Regions from separate parts of the Variovorax sp. LjRoot290 genome, predicted to be linked through region 2. Evidence: predicted binding sites of a transcription regulator. Region 2 holds the regulator's gene; the other holds the start of a gene.
The links. Region 2 encodes FNR, which switches genes on or off when oxygen is low (the NO sensors DNR and NnrR bind a similar motif). Its sites were predicted from a motif close to TTGATNNNNATCAA; they were not measured.
Positions count from the first base shown of each region.

Region 1: a site for FNR is predicted at 4,928-4,941, ahead of ACSQ9A_RS28970 (universal stress protein). Genes of this name have one in related genera too.

Region 1 is NZ_CAXURW020000002.1:24,208-31,065, reverse strand. Features, by position in the region: gene ACSQ9A_RS29010 (DUF2933 domain-containing protein) at 1-235, opposite strand, end outside; gene ACSQ9A_RS29015 (methyltransferase family protein) at 1-3, opposite strand, end outside; gene ACSQ9A_RS29005 (hypothetical protein) at 261-692, opposite strand; gene ACSQ9A_RS29000 (hypothetical protein) at 673-852, shown strand; gene ACSQ9A_RS28995 (YoaK family protein) at 874-1,659, shown strand; gene ACSQ9A_RS28990 (hemerythrin domain-containing protein) at 1,896-2,480, opposite strand; gene ACSQ9A_RS28985 (NUDIX domain-containing protein) at 2,579-3,058, shown strand; gene ACSQ9A_RS28980 (trypsin-like peptidase domain-containing protein) at 3,048-4,442, opposite strand; gene ACSQ9A_RS28975 (universal stress protein) at 4,444-4,866, opposite strand; gene ACSQ9A_RS28970 (universal stress protein) at 5,001-5,522, shown strand; gene ACSQ9A_RS28965 (amidase) at 5,786-6,858, opposite strand, start outside.
Region 2 is NZ_CAXURW020000002.1:1,626,098-1,632,955, reverse strand. Features, by position in the region: gene ACSQ9A_RS36955 (MBL fold metallo-hydrolase RNA specificity domain-containing protein) at 1-39, opposite strand, end outside; gene ACSQ9A_RS36950 (bifunctional acetate--CoA ligase family protein/GNAT family N-acetyltransferase) at 152-2,830, shown strand; gene ACSQ9A_RS36945 (YgaP family membrane protein) at 2,901-3,116, shown strand; gene ACSQ9A_RS36940 (hypothetical protein) at 3,667-4,263, opposite strand; gene ACSQ9A_RS36935 (sulfite exporter TauE/SafE family protein) at 4,287-5,000, opposite strand; gene fnr (fumarate/nitrate reduction transcriptional regulator Fnr) at 5,213-5,929, shown strand; gene ACSQ9A_RS36925 (hypothetical protein) at 5,910-6,155, opposite strand; gene ACSQ9A_RS36920 (FixH family protein) at 6,161-6,436, opposite strand; gene ccoG (cytochrome c oxidase accessory protein CcoG) at 6,457-6,858, opposite strand, start outside.

The DNA of each region.
Region 1 (6,858 bases), 1.6 Mb from region 2:
CATTGTCCGGCTCCCGTGGGCTGCGGCCTCGAGAATGCCCGCCATGACGGTGCCCGTGATGCATGAAGACGTGCATCAACGGACAGGCAAGCACGAGAATCAATGGGAGCACTCCGAGCAAATGTGCCCGGTGCTCGGCGTACAGGAAGAAGCCGCCGACGAGCGCGACGACAAGCAGGGCGATTCCGCCGGGCGAGCGCCAGAATGTCGGCGATTCGTTGTTTCGCGTATCCATCTCCACGCCTCCATGACCGAGGACGCTACCTGGCTGCCGGCGGCTTCGCCGCTTCCCGGTCCATCATCATCTGCATCATCATTTCCATCATGTCCATGCGGCGCTCCATCATGTCTTTCTGCATGGGCGGCTCCGCCGGCATCGAGGACTTGCCACCGTCTTGCCTCGGCATGCCGCTCCTCATCTGGCTCATCATGGTCATGCCGCCCTGCATCGCGCTCATGTGGTCCTTCATCAGCGCCGCACGCTCTGCCGGCGTCTTGGCGGCCTTCATCTTCTGATGCATGTCCTGCATCAGCTTCATTTGCTCGTCAACCTTGGCGGTGTCGGCCTTCGCTGCGGTGCTCGCGGGGTGATGTGCGGCGTGTTCATCCGCCTTTTTGGCTCCCGCCCCTGGGAACGATGAACAACCGGCAAGCGACATCAGCGCTGCGGTGATGAGGATCATCTTCTTCATTTCAGTTCCTTTCGATGCGAATGCAAAATCGGTGGCAATCGCCAAGAGCATGCTCGCTGCAGTTGCTGGCTTCCTTGACGAATATCAATCGCGCGGCCTGATGCAACATCTGTGCGGACCTTCCGTTCGCTACCACCGGGATCTATTGCCGGACGCGTAACATCTGGATTTCGCCATCGAAATGCCCATCAACTACGCCAGGCGCCTTACAGGCCGAAAACGAACCGCGAATGCGAATCGCCACCTGGGATTCGCATTGGCATTCGTGGCCGGGGCCATCAATGCCGGTGGGTTCCTGGCCGTCCAGCAGTACACCTCTCACATGACGGGCATCGTCTCTTCGATGGCCGACAACCTTGTCCTGGGCGTATACGACGTGGTGCTCAGCGGGGCGGGCGGGCTGTTGTCGTTCCTCGCAGGCGCTGCGAGTTCAGCGGTCCTGGTCAACTACGCACGGCGCCGCCGAATGCACAGCGAGTACGCGCTGCCGCTGTTGACGGAGGCCTCTTTGTTGATCTGCTTCGGCGTCCTTGGTGCCCGACTGTCCGATATGCGAGGCCTTTTTGTTCCAGTGACGGTGATGCTTCTCTGTTTCATCATGGGACTGCAGAACGCGGTGATCACCAAGCTGTCGCACGCCGAAATTCGAACCACCCACCTCACCGGCATCGTGACCGACATCGGCATCGAGCTTGGGAAGTTGTTCTATCGAAATGCCGCCGGCCCGCCTTCGCATCTGCGCGTATTGGCCAACCGAGACCGCCTGCGCGTTCTCACGCTTCTCGTTGTTTTCTTCTTTGTTGGCGGTGTGCTTGGCGCTGTCGGCTTCAAGCACGTCGGCTACGTCTCGACCGTGCCTCTCGCCCTGGTACTGCTGGGGCTTGCGATAGTTCCGGCGGCCGACGATCTGACGACTCTTGCGCGTCGCTGGGGCCGCGCGGCCAGGCACTCGCGAAAGAGCAATTGACGCCCTCCTCTCGCGAGAGCCGGTGACTCGTGCAAGACGTCCTGGGTCGCATCGACCTCCCTACTGCACCAGCACCACGTTCGGCAAGGCCACCTGAGGGCTAGGGCAATCAGGGGCACGATCGCCTACCGCCGACACAACGTCCGCGATCGAAATGCGCTCTCCGCCCGAAGCGGTCCAGCCCGCATCGCACCCGGCGACGGACGTCTTCCGGGCGCATTGGCCGAGGGACGACGTCAGCTGGCTGCGCCCAACCCGATCGGCGCAGGCACTGCATTGACAATGCGCGTGAAGAGCGCGCGGTAGTCCGCTTCAGGTTCGCATCCGGTCAATGGATCGCGGTTGATGCTGAACGCCTCGTCGAGGTCTGCCCAATCGTCGTCAGTGAGCACCCGTTCGGCCAACGGCAGGATCTCCCTTTCTTCCATCGCCATGTGAGCAAGATAGAAATCAACATAGCGCTCTGCCGCCTCCTCGAAAGCCTGCCGGCGCGGCTCGCCGATCATCTCGAAGCCGAGCAAGGCGTGTTCGACCTCGCGGATTCTTCGCTCGCCACGCGCATGGTCATCGTCCAGGCGATCGAGCAGTTCGCGCGAAAGCGGTGTCCGCGCACGCAGCTTCGGAAACAGCAACTCCGACTCCTTGCGGTGGTGCCGCTTCTCGGGAAACTCGTCGACGTAGAACAGCATCGCCCGCAGCGCGCCGAAGTCAGGCAGCGTGCCTTGCCGTCGATGCTGCGCCAAGAGCAACAGGACGGAACGCAGCATGGCCGACAGGGCCGAGTGCTCGTCGCGGATGATTCTGGTGGTGGTGTGAGTCATACAAATCCTTGGAAGGCTCTAGACTCCCATAGAGTTCGGGACGCGGCCTTGCTGCAGATCAAATGAAGGTCGCCTCGACCTGCGCAAGGTCCCAGCGCATGGTCCAATGCGCGCAGTTGGCGAAGCGAAGTGCTGGATTGCTCATGTACCGTCGCAATGACGGTGTGCTCGAGGTCCTGCTGGTGCATCCCGGTGGGCCATTCTGGGCGCGGCGCAACGAGGGTGCCTGGTCCTTTCCGAAGGGCGAATACGACAGTGGCGTCGAGACTGCCCTTGACGCCGCCAAACGGGAATTCACCGAGGAGACCGGCTTTACGCCCGGCACGCGCCACGCGAGCCTGGGAGAGGCTCGCCAGCGCAGCGGCAAGCTGGTATCGGCCTGGGCCTTCGAAGGCGATTGCGATCCGCAGGCGCTCGAATCCAACACCTTCGAGCTCGAATGGCCGCCGCGATCAGGCAACTTCAAGAACTTCGCGGAAGCAGACCGGGCTGCTTGGTTCACGATGGCTGCAGCACGCAAAAGCATCCTTTCGGGGCTGGTCGTTTTCATCGACCGGCTCGAAGCGCTCAGCGCGTGAGCCCGATGGGCGGCGTCATCGGCACGAAGGTGGTGATCGAACCGCGCCGGATCAGCAGAGCCACGGTCTCGCCCTGCGGGACCGATTCGAGCGCTCTGTCCAGATCGCTGATCCCGGAGACGCCGACATCGTTGACAGCCAGGATCACGTCGCCGAAGCGAAGACCTGCCCGCTGGGCGGATCCCGAAGTGGATCTCACATAGAGTCCTGGCTCGAGCAGCCCGCCCGTCTGCTTGGCTGTGCGCTCGACCAGGTCGAGTCCCAGGCGCGGCTCGCGTCCGTCCCGGGAGGCGACGCGCTGCGGAAGATCGGGTGCGCTTTGCGCAACGGTGAGCTTTACCGTTAGCGGCGCCTTGCGACGCCAGATGCTCAGCGTGATCGAAGCGCCGGGGCGGGCAGCCGCAACGCGCTGCTGGATTTCCGGGTAGGCCGTCGCCGTGTTGGTGTCGACGCCCAGCACGACGTCACCGCTGCGAAGGCCCGCATTCGCCGCCGGTCCGCCGGCATCGACACGCACGATCAGCGCCCCCAACGCAGCGTCGAGCCCGAACGCGAGCGCAAGATCCGAGGTGAGCGCCTGAGTCCGGGCACCAATCTGCCCGCGCGTCACGCGCCCCGTCGACCGGAGCTCGGCGGCGATCCGCATGGCCGTGTCAATCGGCAGGCTGAACGACACCCCTAGATACCCGCCGCTCGCGGAATAGATCATCGAGTTCATCGCGACGACTTCGCCGCGCTTGTTAAAAAGAGGCCCCCCCGAATTGCCGGGATTGAGCGCGACGTCGGTCTGGATCAGGGGCTCGCCGGTGCCGCCGGGCAGGAAGCGCGGATTGGCGCTCACCAAGCCGGCGGTCACGCTTTGCTCGAATCCGAATGGCGCGCCCAGCGCTGCCACCCATTCTCCGGCGCAGAGGCGCGCGCTGCTGCCGATGGCAGCGACCGGCAGGTTTGTCGCGGCGATCTTCAGGAGCGCTACATCGGTGCGTCGGTCGAGCCCGACGACATCGGCCGGCCAACGACGCTGCCCGCCTACGAGGACCGCTGTCTCCTGGGCCCCGAGCACCACGTGCGCGCTGGTCAGCACGTACCCGTCGGTGCTGACGACAATGCCCGACGCAGAGGCGCGCTCCGATCCCGGTCGGGATCGGGCCAGCATCCCGCTTTCATCGTTGTCGCCCCACTCTGTGCCTGGCCCGATCGCCAGCACGCTCACCACAGCCGGTGCCTGGCGTGCCACCGCTGCCACGAAGTCGACGCCCTGCCTCGGCGCGTCGGACGGGTCAGGACAGGGCCCGTCGCGAGACCATGCATGCGTGGTGCCCAGGAACGCCAGTGCGCCGAGCGTCGCCGCCAGGACGCCGCGCGCGAACGGCTTGCTCAGCATCTCAGCGCACCATCAAGACCGGCACCGTGCATTGCGCCAACACCTTCGTGGCGACGGAGCCCAGCACGAGATTCTTCAACGCGCCGGCACCGTGCGATCCCATGACCAGCAGATCGAACTTTCCCGCTTCCGCGTACGCAGCGATCTCGTCGGCCGGATGGCCCACTTTGTGAACCAAGGCCGCCTCGATACCGTGCTCCGAAAGGAACGCTCGAATCGGCTCAAGCACCAGCCGCGCGTCATCTTCGTAGTAGCCATGAACGAGTTCGGGCCCCGCGAAGGCAGCAGCCCGGTGTGGTACCGGGAGAACCGCATGGAAAACCGTATAGGTGTGACCCGCGCCCAGCCCGTCCTTGTGCGCTGTCAGGTAGGAGAGCATGCGCTTCGTGTAGTCGCTGCCATCCACTGCGAGAAGAATTTTCATGATGTTCCTTCGATCGAAGTCCCGGATGGCCTGATGTTCGTCGCGCGCTCATCGATATCCTTTGCGCCAAATCAAGATGCAGCGCGCCATCATTCCGATACTGACCGTCTCAACCTGCACCGAAGGAGCGCGTCATGTACCAGCAGATCCTTGTTCCCATCGACGGCAGTCCGACATCGCGGCACGGCCTGGACGAGGCCATCCGCGTCGCCAAACTCACGCAAGGAAGGCTGCGGCTGCTCCATGTGATCGACGAACTGTCCTTCGCCCTCGCCATGGACGCCTACGCGGGATACGCCGGTGACTGGCTGAACGTGCTGCGCGAGAACGGCAGGCGCCTTCTCGATGAGGCCGCGGCCACCGCCCGGGCCGCCGGCATCGAAGCCGACAAGGTGTTGTGCGACAGTTTTGCGGGCTCGGTCCATCAGGTGGTCAATGCCGAAGCCGCCAAGTGGCCCGCAGACTTGATCGTCCTCGGCACCCACGGCCGCCGCGGGGTCGGCCGCGTCGTCATGGGCAGCAGCGCGGAGCACATCCTGCGCTATGCCTCGGTGCCGGTTCTGCTGGTTCGTGCGCCGGAGGGCGAATCGAAGGGCGAACCGGTCCAGGCGCCGACGAGTGTCAGCTTGCCGACCGGCGCGCTGGCCTTCGAGTGATTGGCTGCGCGTCGTCGCCTCACCAACACACGAAGGATGGGTCGCGTATCAGCGCATTCTGTTCGCGTCGATGGCAGCCCGACATCGAATCGCGGACTCGAAGAGGCCAACCGCGTCGCCAAGCTGACCCGTGGACGGACTTCGGCCACCATGATGCGCCGGGCCTCCTGCAGCCGCGGCATCGTTGTCCGCACGACGGATTGAGGCGCCCCCTCGATTCATTTCCGCGAAGACTTGGCCTTGACCTCCAGAGACCCTTCGGCCTACGGCCGGCCTGCCCAAACCGCCGGACGTCGGGCGGCCCAGGGCATCGACTGCTCGAGCTGTCCGGCCAGCCGTAGCAGCAGGTCTTCACGCGCAAAGCCGGCGGCGAATTGGATGCCGATGGGCAAGCCGCTGCCCGGCGCGATCGCCAGCGGCACGGACATCGCCGGTGTTCCCGCCACGTTGGCCGGCGGCGTGAAGGAGGCATGCCGGAAGACGCGTGCCGTCCACTCCAGGCCGCTCATGCGATCGGCGCCCTCGCTGTAGGTCGCAAGCAGCCCCGGCATCTGCGGGAGCGTAGGCGTCATCAACACGTCCATCCTCACGAACCATTCACCGACGGCGCGCGCGACGGTATTGCGCACTTCGAGCGCAGCGGCGAAGTCGACGGCGCTCGCGCTGCGGCCATAGCGATAGTTCGCGAGCGTGGAAGGCTCGAGAGTCGTCGCATCGATGGGGCGGCCGGTTGCGGCGGCAAGTCCGTCGATCCAGCGCACCAGCGTGGCGCACCAGATCTGCGCGTTGGCATGGACGAAGGCCTCCCACGACACGCCAAGTTCCGGCGTGGCCTCTTCGACATGATGGCCGAGCGACTGGAGGTGGCGCGCCGCGTCGCGCGTGGCCTGCGCAATAGGCTCCGACGTGGGCACGCCGTTCCACGAGTGGACCATCAGCCCGATGCGCAGCCTGCCAGGGTCGCGCCCCACCTCTGACAGGAAGCTGCCCGCGGGCGGTGCGGTGTAGTAGGGGTCGCCGGCCGAGTATCCCTGCACCGCGTCCATCAGGGCGGCGCTGTCGCGAACCGTGCGACTGACGCCAAGTTGCACGCCGAGGCCCGCGAACACTTCATCGAGGGCCGGGCCGTTGGACGTGCGGCCCCTCGTGGGCTTGAGGCCGAACAAGCCGTTGTAGGCAGCGGGCACGCGGATCGAGCCTGCTGCATCCGTTGCATGCGCCATCGGTACCACGCCCGCCGCGACGGCTGCGCCGGAGCCACCGCTGGAGCCGCCCGCGCTGAGGCGTGTGTCCCAAGGGTTGCCGGTCGCCCCTTGCAACGCGGACTCTGTTTCCG
Region 2 (6,858 bases):
GGTGACGGTGCCCGTGCCACCGAGGAATTCGATGCGCATTGTTTCTCCTTGTTGAGTCGGAGCTTGGCAGCAGACGCACGCTTCGGCTTGATGTTCGTCAAGGTAGGAGCATGCTCGGCTGCGCATGATCGGCTTTTCGCCGGAGGCCCCCTTGACCATTCGCCATCTCGACCGCTTGCTGTCTCCGAACTCGGTCGCCGTGGTCGGCGCTTCGAACCGCCAAGGCAGTGTCGGCGCCACCGTCTGGCGCAATCTGCGCGCCGGCCATTTCGCGGGTCCGATCTATGCCGTCAATCCCAAGCACGCTGTGCTGGATGGCGCGCCCGTGTTCGCGAAGGCTGCCCATCTGCCCGGCGCACCGGATCTCGCCCTCCTGTGTACGCCGGCGCACACGGTGGCGCAACTGATCGCCGAACTCGGCGCGCTGGGCACCCGCGCGGCCATCATCGTGACCGCCGGTCTGAGTGCAGCGCAGAAGCAGGCAGCGCTCGATGCGGCAAAGCCCTATCTGATGCGCCTGCTGGGTCCCAATTGCATAGGCCTCCTGAGCCCGCACATCGGGCTGAATGCCAGCTTCGCCCATACCGACGCGCTGCCGGGGGAGCTGGCCTTCGTGTCGCAGTCCGGCGCGCTGGTCACCGCGGTACTTGACTGGGCCAAGAGCCGCGGCATCGGCCTGTCGCACCTCGTGTCCCTCGGCGACCACTGCGACGTCGATTTCGGCGATCTGCTCGACCATCTGGCGAGCGACGCGCGCACGCGATCCATCCTGCTCTACGTCGAATCGGTGGAGTCGCCGCGCAAGTTCATGTCCGCCGCGCGGGCGGCGGCGCGCAACAAGCCGGTGATCGTCGTGAAGGCCGGGCGCGCCGGTAACGGCGTGCGCGCCGCCGCCTCGCACACCGGTGCGCTGGCAGGTTCGGACGCCGTCTACGACGCCGCCATCCGCCGAGCCGGCATGTTGCGTGTCGACACGCTGCAGGACCTGTTCATCGCGGCGGAGACCCTGGCGCGTTTTCGCGGCAACCGCAGTGAATCGCTGACCATCATGACCAACGGCGGCGGCGCCGGCGTGATGGCAGCCGACGCGGCCGCGCGGGCCGGCATCACGCTCGCCGAGCCGAACGAGGCGCTGCTGGAACGCTTGAATGCGGTGCTGCCAGCCAACTGGTCGCACGCCAACCCGATCGACATCATCGGCGATGCACCGATCGAGCGCTACACCGACACGCTGTCGGCCCTGCTGGCCGACGAGGCGGCCGGCGCGGTGCTGTTCGTCCACGCGCCGACCGCGATCGTTCGCAGCGACGACATCGCGCGCGCCTGTCTGCCCTTGCTGCGTACAACCGGGCCGCGCGTCATGAGCGCCTGGCTCGGCGACGCCGCCGTCGCCCAGGCGCGTCAACTGTTCGAACAGGCCGGCATACCCGACTACCCGACGCCGGAGGAAGCCGTTCGCGCCTTCGCGATGCTGCAAACCTACAGATGCAACCAGGACACCCTGATCGAGGCACCGAGCGCCAGCGAGAACCCGGTGCCCGATGTCGCCTCGGCACACCGCCAGCTGGACGCCGTGCTCGCCGAAGGTCGCGAATGGCTTGGTGAGCAGGAGGCCAAGGCCGTGCTTAAGGCCTATGGCGTGCCGGTGGTGCCCACGCTCGCGGTTCCCGCCTCGGCCGAGGCCATTTTTTTAGCGGCGCGAGAAGTCGGCTACCCGGTGGCGCTCAAGATCGTCTCGCGCGACATCACGCACAAATCCGACGTCGGTGGCGTCCGGCTCGACCTGCGCGACCAGGCATCGCTGGACCATGCGGTCAGCGAGATGCTGCAGGCCGTGCGGATCGCCCGGCCCGATGCGCGCATCGACGGGTTCACTGTGCAGCCGATGGTGCGTCGGCCTCATGCCCAGGAAGTCATTGTCGGGGCCAGCATCGACAGCGTGTTCGGCCCTGTGATCCTCTGTGGCCAGGGCGGCACCGCGGTGGAGGTCACCGCCGACAGCGCCGTCGCCCTGCCCCCTCTCAACCGCAGCCTGGCGCGCGAGTTGGTCTCGCGCACGCGCGTGTCGCGCCTGCTGGCCGGCTACCGCGACCATCCGCCGGCTCAGCTGGACGCGCTCTACGACGTGCTGATCGCCGTGTCGCAGATGCTCGCGGACCTGCCGCAGTTGGCGGAACTCGACATCAATCCGCTGTATGTCGACGAATCGGGCGCCATCGCTCTCGATGCCCGCATTCGCGTCGCCGCGCGGCCGGTCGCCGGGGCGGAGCGCTTTGCGATCCTTCCGTATCCTTCGCAATGGGTCCGCACCCTGACCTGGAACGGCCGCGAGATCACGCTGCGGCCGATCCGCCCCGAGGACGAGGCGCAGCACCGGCGCTTTCTGGAGCAACTCGACCCGGAAGACATCCGCATGCGAATCTTCCAGACAAGGCGTGAGCTGCCGCGCAGCGAGCTCGCCCGCCTCACCCAGATCGACTACGACCGTGAGATGGCCTTCATTGCCGAAGGCTCCGACGCGCAGGGCGCACCCGAGACGCTGGGCGTGGCCCGTACCGTGAGCGATCCCGACCGGGTGGAGGCCGAGTTCGCCATTATCGTGCGCTCCGATCTCAAGGGCGCCGGGCTCGGCAAGCTGCTGTTCGCGCAATTGATCGAGCACGCCAGGAGCCGCGGAATCGGCCGTCTCGTGGGCATCATCCTGCGCGAGAACACGCGGATGCTGAACCTGGCGCGCGCCATGGGCTTCGAGGCCGATCCGGCGGAACCGGCCGATTCGGGCGTGCGGCGCGTGGTCAGGACATTGAACAGTCCGATCATCACCCCTTGATCCATCGCAAGGACGCCCGCCCATGTCTGGCGCACGATGGATGGCATTGAAGCCACAAGGAGCGTGCGCAATGAAGCGGAATGTTGGAGCTGCCGATCGCCTGCTGCGCATCACGGCGGGTGCCGCGCTCATCGGCCTGTCGGCTGCCGGGACGATCGGGCCATGGGGATATCTGGGCATCGTGCCCCTGCTGACAGGCCTCTTCGGCGCCTGCCCCGCCTACGCGCTGCTCGGCGTCGGCACCTGTGCCAGCGACAGCCCTCGGGGCCGGCCAGGACGACCGTGAATGTCGGCCCATCGAGGCGCCTTGGGAGATCTGCCATGTGGATGATCGTCGCGGTCTTGGTGCTGCTCGGCGCGGCGCTGCTGTGGCTCGCCCTCCAGGCGCTGATTGCCTGGATCACCCTGGATTGATGCTTCGCGATATCCCTGGCGCGCCGGCGGCTCGGCGAACGCGCAGCTTCAAGCGACACTGAAGGTATGAGCAACTCGCCCGGCCAGGCGCGGTCGTCGGCCTGGCCGTGGCGTTGGGCATCGGGCTCCTGCTCGGCTTCGAGCGCGAACGTCGCAAGGGGTCGCAAGGGCGACGGTGATCGGCGCGCCGCCGCAGGCCTGCGCACCTTCGCCGTTGCAGCATAGGCGGGCGCTTGCCGACCATCACTTCGTGCGCGGCGCCTTGGTCGCGGTCAGCGCCAACACGGTGACCCGATGTACCCTGGCCGCCATCGCGGGGGTTGCAGCTTCGCGCTGCGTATCGCCGCCGCCCTGTTTGCCAAACTCGCATGCACATGGGCCGCTGCCGTCTGGTTTGTGCTCCATTGAAGGCTAACCCGGCGCTAAGGCGCGGCCGAAGCTGTCTCTCCGCTCAGCGCCCGCCTTTTCGCCCGCCATGATTCCTCAGCGGCCTCGTGGCTCGCCTTTGCTGCCATGCGCAAGGCATCGCGCGCTGTCCGGAGATCTTCGTAGACAGCGCTCGCGGCGCTCTTGGCTTGCGCCGTGCTCGCCCCAGCGAACTGGTCGGACGCCGCCTCGATCTGCTCGAGCGCCCGATTCCAGGCGACAGAGGCTTGTTCGCTCGCCTGCGCCGCATGCTCGGCCGCTGTCTTGCTTTGGCTCGTCGCGCGATCGGCTGCAACAAGCGCCCTTTGCCAAGCGCGATGGGCGGACAGCCCGGTCTTTCGTGCCGCTTCGCCGGCCGCCTTCACGCGGCGATCAGAGGGCCGAGCTGCATACCTTCTTGCCTTGAGCAACGCCGCAGCGGCGTCCTTGGACGCGTTTCTTGTGGCCGAGGCTGCATCGAGAGCCGCCTGATATGCAACGTCATGGGCGGCCATGCCCTGCATCTGAAGGTCTGGCTGCGCGGGGCGCTGCTGGGCAGCGCAAGGGCTCATGAGCGCGGCGCAGACGGCCGAAAGTCCGATCAGCGCGATCATGTTGCGTCTCATGGTGTCTCCCTTCAGCGGCACCATATGTCGATCTGATGACTCAGGTCGATCCACAGCGCCTGAATTGCCACTGCCGCAAGCAGGCCGCCGGCAAGCCGGGTTCCCCATTCCTTGCGCGCAATGCTGGCACCTGAACGCAAGCGCTGCCACAGCCAAGGGGCCAGAACCAGCGACACGCCGCTGCCCACGGCAAAGAGGGCCATCGTCAGTGCGCCTTGCGCCGGTCCGTTGGCCAGCCCGGCAAGCATCAGCGCGGAATACAACAGACCGCAAGGCATGGAGACCCAGAGCGCACCCGTCGCGAGCACGCCGGCCATCGAACCGGTGAGCGGCCGCAGGCGCGTCGCGAGCGCGCGCCCGATACGGTGCGCCCAGAGTGGCTGTCGCCCGAGTGCGGCGAGCACCAGGCCCCAGGCGAGCACGAACACATGAAGCAGCACCCACAGAGGACGCAACGCCGCGACCTGTTCGCTTGCGAACCCGAGGCTCTGCATCGCCGCTGCGGCGGCCGCCCCGGCAGCCGTATAGCCCGCGATACGGGCCGCATGGAAGGCGACGGATGCGGAAACGGCCGGAGGGCTCGCCGAAAGCGGCGCCACACCACCATCCACCGGCACGCGCACGATGCGGATCACGCCGGCACAGGCAGCACCGCACATCGCGACGCAATGGGGCCCGCCGACCAATCCCATCAGGAGCGCAGTGCTGGCGAGCGCAGTCTGCATGATCAGACGATGCGCGAGAAGCGCGTGCGGTTGTGCTCGGCCGGGACGCGAGATGAATCGGCAGGGGCGAGGGCGAGAGATGTGTTCATTGCGGCGGTGGGTCTGGCAAGCAATGACCCACTATGCGGGCAGGTCGACCCGTCATCCTTGATGTGCATCAAGCCTGGGCGGCGCACCGCGTCACAGAATCACTGCAACCCTCGACGCCCTCCATGAAAGCCGAACACATCAAGGTCGCCTGCTCCAGTTGCACCCTGCGCGAGCTGTGCATGCCCGCGGGGCTGGAGCCGAGCGAGTTGAAACGCATCGACGAGATCGTGGCCACGCGGCGCAAGGTCCGACGACGCGAGACGCTCTTTCGCAACGGCGAGCCCTTCACCTCGCTCTATGCGATCCGCACCGGTGTCTTCAAGACCCGCGTGGCGACCGAGGATGGGCGCGACCAGGTCACCGGTTTCCAGATGGCCGGCGAAATCATCGGCCTCGACGGCATCGTCAACAACCAGCACACCTGCGACGCGGTCGCGCTCGAGGATGCCGAGGTCTGCGTGATGCCCTTTCACCGAATCGAGGAACTGTCGCGCGAGGTCGCGGCGCTGCAGCGCCACGTGCATCAGATCATGAGCCGCGAGATCGTGCGCGAGCACGGGGTGATGCTGCTGCTGGGAAGCATGCGGGCCGAGGAACGCCTCGCGGCTTTTCTGCTCAACCTCGTGCAGCGCCTGCACGCGCGCGGTTTCTCGCGCTCCGAGTTCGTGCTGCGCATGACCCGCGAGGAGATCGGCAGCTACCTCGGACTCACCCTCGAAACCGTGAGCCGAACGCTCTCCAAGTTCATGGAGGATGGGATCGTCGAGGTGGAGAAGCGCAATCTTCGCATCGTCGACGCCGAGGCGCTCCGGCGCATCGTCAATCCTCCCGGCTGTTGATCTCGGAGGCCGGCCTGGTCAAAAGCAGCGTCAGCGCGCTCGACCCTATCGCCAGCAGCCAGAAGACGAAGAAGCCGGCCGCATAGACTGTCTGGCGGGACAGGCCGACGGCCTCGCCGCGCCAGTGGAGGTCGCCGGGGTCGACCAGTGCAAACACCAGCAGTTCGGCCGCGCTCGCCAGCAGAAAGGCGGGCCAGAGAATCGACATCCAGTTGCGCGTCTTCATGACCATCAGCGCCTGGGTGCGGGCAGGTCGGCATCAGGCGTTGCCGCATGATTGCGGCCCGCCAGCGCGGGCATCAGTTTCTTTTCGATCAGATGCTTGTTGATCTCGATGCCCTGGCGGTAGTAGTCTGGCGCCACCACCGGATCGGGCGTGCGCAGGGCGAGCCAGAGCGTCACGAAGCTGGCGACGACGACCACCGCGGGCCCGGCCATCACCATCCACAGCAGCGGGAACTGCCACCAGGGTTCGCTCTTCGGGGAAGTCATCGCATGATCGTCCATCTTGTCTCCTCTTTGCCAACTCAACGAGGCACCAGGAAGGTCGCCTTCTCCGACACCTGCGCGCTGCCGTCGGCCGAGCGCACGTCGAAGTGCACGACGTGGGAACCCGCGGTGGCGCTGCCGTAGGGGAGCTGCAGGCGCACCGCGACCCAGCGCGACTGCGCAGAACCGACCTCGACCGGATCAGGCGGCGACACGCTCAAGCCTTCCAGCCCCCTGGCTTCGATGCGGTAGCGCTGTACCTGCTCGGTCGCGTTCATGATCTGCAGGCGATAGACGTTCTCGAGTTGGCCGCCCTCGACGATGCGCGCGAGCGAAGCCCGGTCGCGCACCACGTCGACCTTCAGCGGCATGCGCACGACCAGGCTCGCCAGCACCCCCATCGTCAGCGCAGCGAGCAAGCCCGTGTAGATCAGCACCCG